DNA from 3 places in the Micromonospora sp. MGP-C2 genome. Region 1 is predicted to be linked to each of the others. Evidence: riboswitches for the same ligand, from Rfam matches in the RefSeq annotation. Region 1 holds a riboswitch; each other region holds the start of a gene.

What was found. Region 1 has a riboswitch for cobalamin ahead of cobN (cobaltochelatase subunit CobN). Riboswitches for the same ligand answer to the same signal wherever they lie in the genome.
Region 2: linked by a shared signal. The riboswitch ahead of AC3CF1_RS21205 (ABC transporter substrate-binding protein) and the one ahead of cobN (cobaltochelatase subunit CobN) in region 1 are both predicted to bind cobalamin.
Region 3: linked by a shared signal. The riboswitch ahead of AC3CF1_RS00615 (ribonucleoside-diphosphate reductase subunit alpha) and the one ahead of cobN (cobaltochelatase subunit CobN) in region 1 are both predicted to bind cobalamin.

Annotation. Positions count from the first base shown of each region.
Region 1 covers NZ_JBYMEN010000002.1:992,766-995,024, forward strand. Annotated here, with positions in the region: gene cobN (cobaltochelatase subunit CobN) at 1-1,070, opposite strand, end outside; gene AC3CF1_RS04265 (hypothetical protein) at 1,103-1,342, shown strand; cobalamin riboswitch at 1,383-1,559, opposite strand; gene AC3CF1_RS04270 (MBL fold metallo-hydrolase) at 1,887-2,259, shown strand, end outside.
Region 2 covers NZ_JBYMEN010000002.1:4,615,790-4,618,048, reverse strand. Annotated here, with positions in the region: gene AC3CF1_RS21210 (FecCD family ABC transporter permease) at 1-121, opposite strand, end outside; gene AC3CF1_RS21205 (ABC transporter substrate-binding protein) at 240-1,169, opposite strand; cobalamin riboswitch at 1,254-1,376, opposite strand; gene AC3CF1_RS21200 (M14 family metallopeptidase) at 1,533-2,259, opposite strand, start outside.
Region 3 covers NZ_JBYMEN010000002.1:252,303-254,561, reverse strand. Annotated here, with positions in the region: gene AC3CF1_RS00615 (ribonucleoside-diphosphate reductase subunit alpha) at 1-853, opposite strand, end outside; cobalamin riboswitch at 1,046-1,262, opposite strand; gene AC3CF1_RS00610 (enolase C-terminal domain-like protein) at 1,633-2,259, shown strand, end outside.

The DNA of each region.
Region 1 (2,259 bases):
GAGACCGGGGTGTCCAGCCCGACGGCGTTGCCGACCCGGGAGTGCTTGGTGGGGTACGAGCTGAGGACGACGGCGACCCGCTTGTCGGCGTTGGGCACGTACCGCAGCCGGGCGTGGCGCACCGCGATCCCGGCGACCCGGGCGGCCCGCTCGGCGTCGGCGGCATAGACCGAGAGCCCGTCGGCGTCGATCCGCTTGAACGAGAACGGCACGCTGACGATCCGGCCGTCGAACTCGGGGATGGCCACCTGCATCGCCGCGTCCAACGGGGACAGTCCGGCGTCGCTGCCGGCCCACTGCTCACGGGTGCTGGTCAGGCAGAGCGCCTGGATGATCGGCACGTCCAGGGCGGCCAGGGCGCCCACGTCCCAGGCGTCCTCGTCGCCGCCCCCGGACGCGTCGGCGGCGACCGCGCCGCCGGCCGCGAGCACGGTGACCAGCAGCGCGTCGCAGACGGCGAAGAGCCCCAGCGGGCCCGCGCCCGTGGTCAGGCCCCGCAGCGAACCGCAGAAGATCGGCAGCGGGTTGCCGCCGGCTTTGTGGACCGCGTCCGCGAGCACATCAACGAAGCCGGTGTTGCCGGCGAGCGCGTGCGCCCGGTAGAAGACGATCCCCACTGTGGGCCGGTCCGGGTCGGTGGGGTGTTCGCCGTGCTCCCCGTACGCCGGGGTCGGTGCGGGCGGGGCGAACCCCTCGCCGGTGAGCAGCACCGTGTCGCAGAGGAACCGGGCCAGCTGCCCGAGGTTGTCCGGCCCACCCTCGACCAGATACGCCAGAGCCTGGGTGACGACCCCGGACGGCACTGTGGAGATGGCCATCAGCTCCGCGTCGGGCAGCGTCTCGCCGCCCAGCACGACCGTCGGCACGCCGGTGGCGAGCACCGCGGCGAGGCCGTCCGGCCAGGCCTGTCGGCCGCCGAGCAGGCGTACGACGACGAGGTCGACCCCGTCGAGCAGGGCGGGTACCTCGTCGGCGGCGACCCGGGCGGGGTTGGCCAGCCGGTAGTCGGCGCCGCTGGCGCGGGCGGCCAGCAGATCAGTGTCGGCGGTGGAGAGCAGCAGGATGCGCACGGCAGGCTCCGGAGAGTGACGCCCTGGCCGCCATGGAGGCGACCTGGACGAAGCGGGTGGGTGCGGCGTCAGCCGGCACGACGGCCGGCCAGCTCGCCGACGCGGGCGTCGGGGCCGGTCAGCGCCGGGCGCTCAGCTCAGCGGGCCCGGTGGCCGACGCGGGCGACCTGGAGCACGCCGACGAGGCCGGCCCGGAGCATGCTGGTCCGGCCGGTCGTGGGTGCGGTGTGGCGCCCGCGATGCGGGTCATGACGATGATCGTCGATGAATGAGACGCCGTGCGTCATCGGGTCCTCCTCGGGTGTCCACGCCCTGGGGTACGTCCCGACGGCCGAAGTATCCTGGCTTCCGGATCGACGCTCTCCCCCGGCCTTCCAACCGCAGACACACGGCCGTGACTCACGAGGGGGGATCGCTCCCCGGTGACAGTGGCGGGACCGCGTCGGAATCGCACCGACTTCCTTCACTGCCGTCAGGCCGCGAATGCTGCCACACCGCCGCGCCGCCGGTCAACGCCGACCCCAGCGCCGCCAAGCAGGTGCCATTCATCGGGTTTCACCGATTGCTGCGACCTTGAACCCCGCACGTCGCAATGCCCGGGGTCAATGCTTGACGACCTTTGCTCTGCTTACCTATGTGCACCAGTGACGCTTCGTGCCTGGTGCAGATAGGTAAGCAGAGCAAAGGGGGGTAGCACCTACCCTGGCCTGCGCCGATCGTCCGAGGGGGCGGTGGTACGCGGCACTGTCACCTAAGATCGGCGACCACCGGAGCAGCGTCCGCGATCAATCCCGGGAGTCGATCACCATCGTCGCCATGCGATTCCACCACCTCGCCGGCCGTGTCTGGTTCTGCCCGGGCGATCCGGACCCGGAGGCGGTCCAGGCCGGCGTCGCCGTCGTGGCCGACGAGCGCGGCAGTGTGATGATCGACGCCGGGCAGAGCCCCGCCCACGCCCGCGAGATCCAGGCCGCGCTGACCGCCGCCGGGCTACCCCGCCCGCGTTGGCTCGTCTACACCCACCACCACTGGGACCACGTCTGGGGCGCCTGCGCCTGGCCGGGAGTGGAGATCGTCGGGCACGAGACGGCCGTGCCGCTGCTGCGCGCCGAAGCCGCCCGACCGTGGAGTCACGACTACCTGGACGAGCAGATACGCCACAACCCCCGCCTCGGCCCGAGCTTCCGGG
Region 2 (2,259 bases), 3.6 Mb from region 1:
TGCCCGCGGGCAGGCTGACCGGGCCGAGCGACACCCCGGCGACGAGCGCGACGAGCACCGCGAACACCCCGGCGACCAGCCACCGCTTGCGCAGCCCGGCGGGCCGGGCCCTTGACGGCAGCCGGGCGGCGGAGGGCGCGGACGACGACGGCCCGGACGCCGACCCGGCGGGCCGGCTGCCGAATCGCAGCCCGGCCCGCCGGGACGGAGGCGGAGTTGTGGTCACCGACGGACGACGGTCACGCGGGCACCTTGGCGACCGCGTCGATGATGACCCGGAGCAGGTCCACGACCCGCGGCCCCCAGCGGGAGGCGACGTCGTCGTCCAGTGCGATCACCTGGTTGTTCTTCACCGCGGTGAGCCCGGACCAGCCGCTGCGCGCCTTGACCGAGTCGGCGTTCTGCTGGCAGCACTTGGAGTCGGCCAGGAAGACGAAGTCCGGGTTGGCCTTGACGATGAACTCCTGGGACAGCTGCGGGTAGCCGGCGCTCTTGCCGTCCGCGTCGGCGGGGTCGGCGATGTTGGTCAGACCGATCTGGCTGTAGAGCGTGCCGATGAAGGTCTTGCTGGTCGCGCTGTACAGCTCGGGGCCCAGCTCGTGGTAGTAGGTGAGCTTCTCTGCGCGCTGCGGCACGTCCTTGACCAGCTTGGCGATGTCGTCCCTCATCCGGCTGGCGACGTCGGTGGCCTGGTCGGCGTGCCCGGTCAGCGTGCCCAGCTCGGTGATCTGCCGGTACGTGTCGTCGAGGGTGGTGGCCGCCGGGGTCTGGTACACCGGGATCTTCAGCTTGCCGAGCTGCTCGACGATCTTGTTGCGGTCGTCGGAGAGCACCACCAGGTCGGGGTTCTTACCGGCGATCGCCTCGGCGTTCGGCTGGAAGGCGGAGATGTCGCTCTTGGGCACGTCGGCCGGATAGTTGGACTGGTCGTCGACGGCGGTCACCTGCGGGCCGGCACCGATCGCGAAGAGCATCTCGGTGGCGGTCGGCGACAGCGCGACGATCTTCTCGGGGCGCTTGTCGAGGGTGAGCGCGCCGACCGTGACCGGGTACGCGGCGGCCGCAGTGCCGGTGGTCGGCTTGTCGTCGGCCTTCTCGGCGCAGGCGCCGAGGGCCAGCGCGGCGACCGCGAGGGTCGCGGCGAAGAGCCGAGGGGTACGTCTGAACATGGGGCCTCCTGTCGGTCGAGGAGTGTGGTGCTTCGCCGACAGGACTTTCGTACGCCCGCCCACGAGGCGCCCTTCCTCGAGAGCGCGTTTCGCGACCGATCCGCAGGCGACCTGGCTCGTCCCCACCGTCGGGTGGGGCATCACAGTTGCGGGACAGCGCCGGGTTTCGCACCGGCTTCGCTGCGGACTGGTCGGTAAGACGGTAGCGCACCGCCGGGACGTGCCGGATCGATCACGCGCCGATCGCCGCGAGTCGATCCCCCGGAACCGTCACACGGTGACCGTCGGAGGGCGTATGTCCGAGTTGGTGGTGTTCGGAGACGGGTGGTGGGGCCCCGCGGGGCGGAGCGGGGCCCCACCCGATCAGGAGGACGTGATGGTGACGTTGTCCACAGCCGCCTCTACCAGGCTGGCGCCGGAGGCGTCCGCCGCCTCAACGAGGATGCGGACCGACTGCCCGGCGTACGGGGTGAGGTTGAGGTTGGCCACAGCCCAGCTCCCGTTGCGGTTGGTCGCCGCGCCGGCCTGGGTGAGCAGCGCGGTGGTGCCGCCGTTGTGCACCACGCTCACCCGCAGGTAGTCCGCCGACGAGGCGTTCGAGCCGTGCGCCAGATACCAGGCCAGCGAGAGATTCAGCGTGCCGGACGACGGCAGGGTCACCGCCGGGGACCTGGCACTGGTCACGCCGCCGTCGACGTCGTAGTCACCGGCCGCCGATCCGGCGAGCCGGCCGGTGACCAGGTCGTTGGATCCGGCGTACGGGGTGAGCTGCTTGGCACCGGAGGACGTGGTCGCCTGGGCGGCGCCCCGCTCGAACGCGCCGAGGGTGGCGGTGTCGGTGCCGGACGGGTTGATGGTCCAGCCGGTGGCCGTTTCGAACGTGTCCGACCAGACCGTGGTGCCGCCACCGCCGCTGCCGCAGTACTGCGCCTGCTTGCCGATGGCCCGGTACGGGCAGTCGGCGTACTCGCTGAGCAGCAGCACCGCCTCCCGGTTGCGCGAGGTCTGCGCTCCGATGACCTCGTCGGGCGGGTAGAAGCCGCCGCCGCCGGAGGAGCCCGGGTACATCTCGAAGGTGTACGCCCAGATG
Region 3 (2,259 bases), 740 kb from region 1:
GGCCACCCTGGTTGACCGCGGCGACGCTCGCGTCCAACGTGCGCAGCCACGGCACGATCCCGTTGGACTGCCCGTTGGTGCCGCGGATCAGCGCGCCCCGGGACCGGACCCGGGAGTACGCGATGCCGATGCCCCCGGCGAACTTGGACAGGTTGGCGACCTGGGCGTACCGCTGGTAGATCGAGTCCAACTCGTCGAGCGGGGAGTCGACCAGATAGCAGGAGGACATCTGGGTGTGCCGGGTGCCGGAGTTGAACAGCGTCGGCGAGCTGGGCAGGTAGGCCAGGCTGGACATCAGCCGGTAGAAACCGGTCGCCTCGTCGGGCGTGGTGGACAGACCACAGGCCACCCGCAGCAGCCAGTACTGCGGGGTCTCCAGCACCAGCCTGCTGGTGGGGTGGCGCAGCAGGTACCGGTCGGCCACCGTACGCAGGCCGAAGTACTCGAATCGCCGGTCACCGTCCGGATCGACGGTGGCGTCGAGCATCGTGGCGTGTGCGGCGACGAACGCGGCGGTGTCGTCTCCGATCAGGCCCTCGGCGTGGCCGACCCGGATCGCCGCGCTGAACGAGGTGATGTCCTGCCGACGCACCTCCTTGTCGACGTAACCGGCCAGCAGCCGGGCGGCGAGGCGCGAATACTGCGGCTCCTCGCCGATCATCTCGGCTGCGGTCTGGATGGACAGCCGGTCCAGCTCGGCCGTCGTCGCGCCGTCGTACAGGCCGCTGATGGTGCGGGTGGCGACGCGCATCGGGTCGACGTCGGTCAGGTCGTCGGCCCACCGCTCGACCGCCCGGACGATCTTGTTCACGTCCACGGGTTCGGTGGCGCCGCTGCGCTTGCGGACCTGCATCGGCGTCCGCCGCACTGTCGCGTCGCCGCTGACGGGGACTACCTCGGTGACTGTCACCACTCGCTCCTCGGAGTTCGAGACCTGGTGGCCCGGACGCGAGGAGACAGACACCGACGGACGCCACGCCGGCACGGCGTGGGTCAGGTGGCGTCAGCCGTCCCACGCGGCCTCGGACCGCCGCCCACCCGGGTGCGGGTACGCGGCGCGCTGGCAGGTCTTCGGACTCGTGGGCACAACCGGGCTGGCCGGTCTCCTACTGGCCGTCGCTTCCCAGGCCACTTGGTGGCCCAGTGCTGATGACGGCGGTCGTTCCCACTCACCGCTGCGGGACAGTCCCGGATTTCCACCGGGTTCCCTCTTGCCTCGACCGCGCCGGATGAGCGGTCGAACCAGCTGCGCTCGACACCATATATAGGGATGCAGGCGTTGTCACACCCCACATGTCGGTCCCGGCGTGTCGCGGCCGGGCCGGTGACGGTGATCACCAGCCGCACCGGGGCGGGTTCGTCCCGGCCGGCGAGGCACGTCGACGGCAGCAGCAGCCGCAGGCGGTGCGACTGACGGCACGACACGACCCACGGGCCGCCGACACCGGCAAAGATTTGATGTATCGCGCCAATGGGCACAGTGGATCGGGTTCGGACATTGACCAGGTTCGACGGCCCCGGGACGGTGGATGTCCGTCCTTCAGGGTGGATCAAGGTCGTTGACGCGCCAGAACCGCCCTCCGTATACTCCGGGTGATCATCCGATCTTTTGCCTAGCCGGGCGAGGAGCGCATGCCGCAGATCACCGCCGTCACCGTCGAGGACGTCCGTTTTCCCACCTCACTGACCGCCGACGGGTCCGACGCCATGAACAAGGACGGCGACTACTCGGCGGCGTACGTCATCCTGCACACCGACGGTGTCGACAGCGTGGGCGTGCCGCTCGCGGGTCACGGGCTGACCTTCACCATCGGTCGAGGCAACGACATCGTCGCCGCGGCCGCGGTGCACCAGGCGCAGCTTCTGGTCGGCCTGGACGTGGCGACGATGGCCGCGGACATGGGCGCGGTCTACCGACTCCTCACCTCCGACAGCCAACTGCGGTGGCTCGGGCCGGAGAAGGGCGTCGTCCACCTGTCCCTCGCCGCCGTGTTGAACGCCTCATGGGACCTGGTCGCCCGGCTCGCCGGAAAGCCGCTGTGGCGACTGCTCGTCGACATGTCCCCCGAGCAACTCGTCGCCATCGCGGACCTGCGCTACCTGTCCGACGCGCTGACCCGGGACGAGGCACTGGCCATCCTGCGGGCCAAGGAGAGCACCAGGGCCGACCGCCTCGCCGAGCTCGACCGCACCGGCTACCCCGCCTACACCACCTCGGCCGGCTGGCTCGGCTACGGCGACGACAAGCTGCGCCGGCTC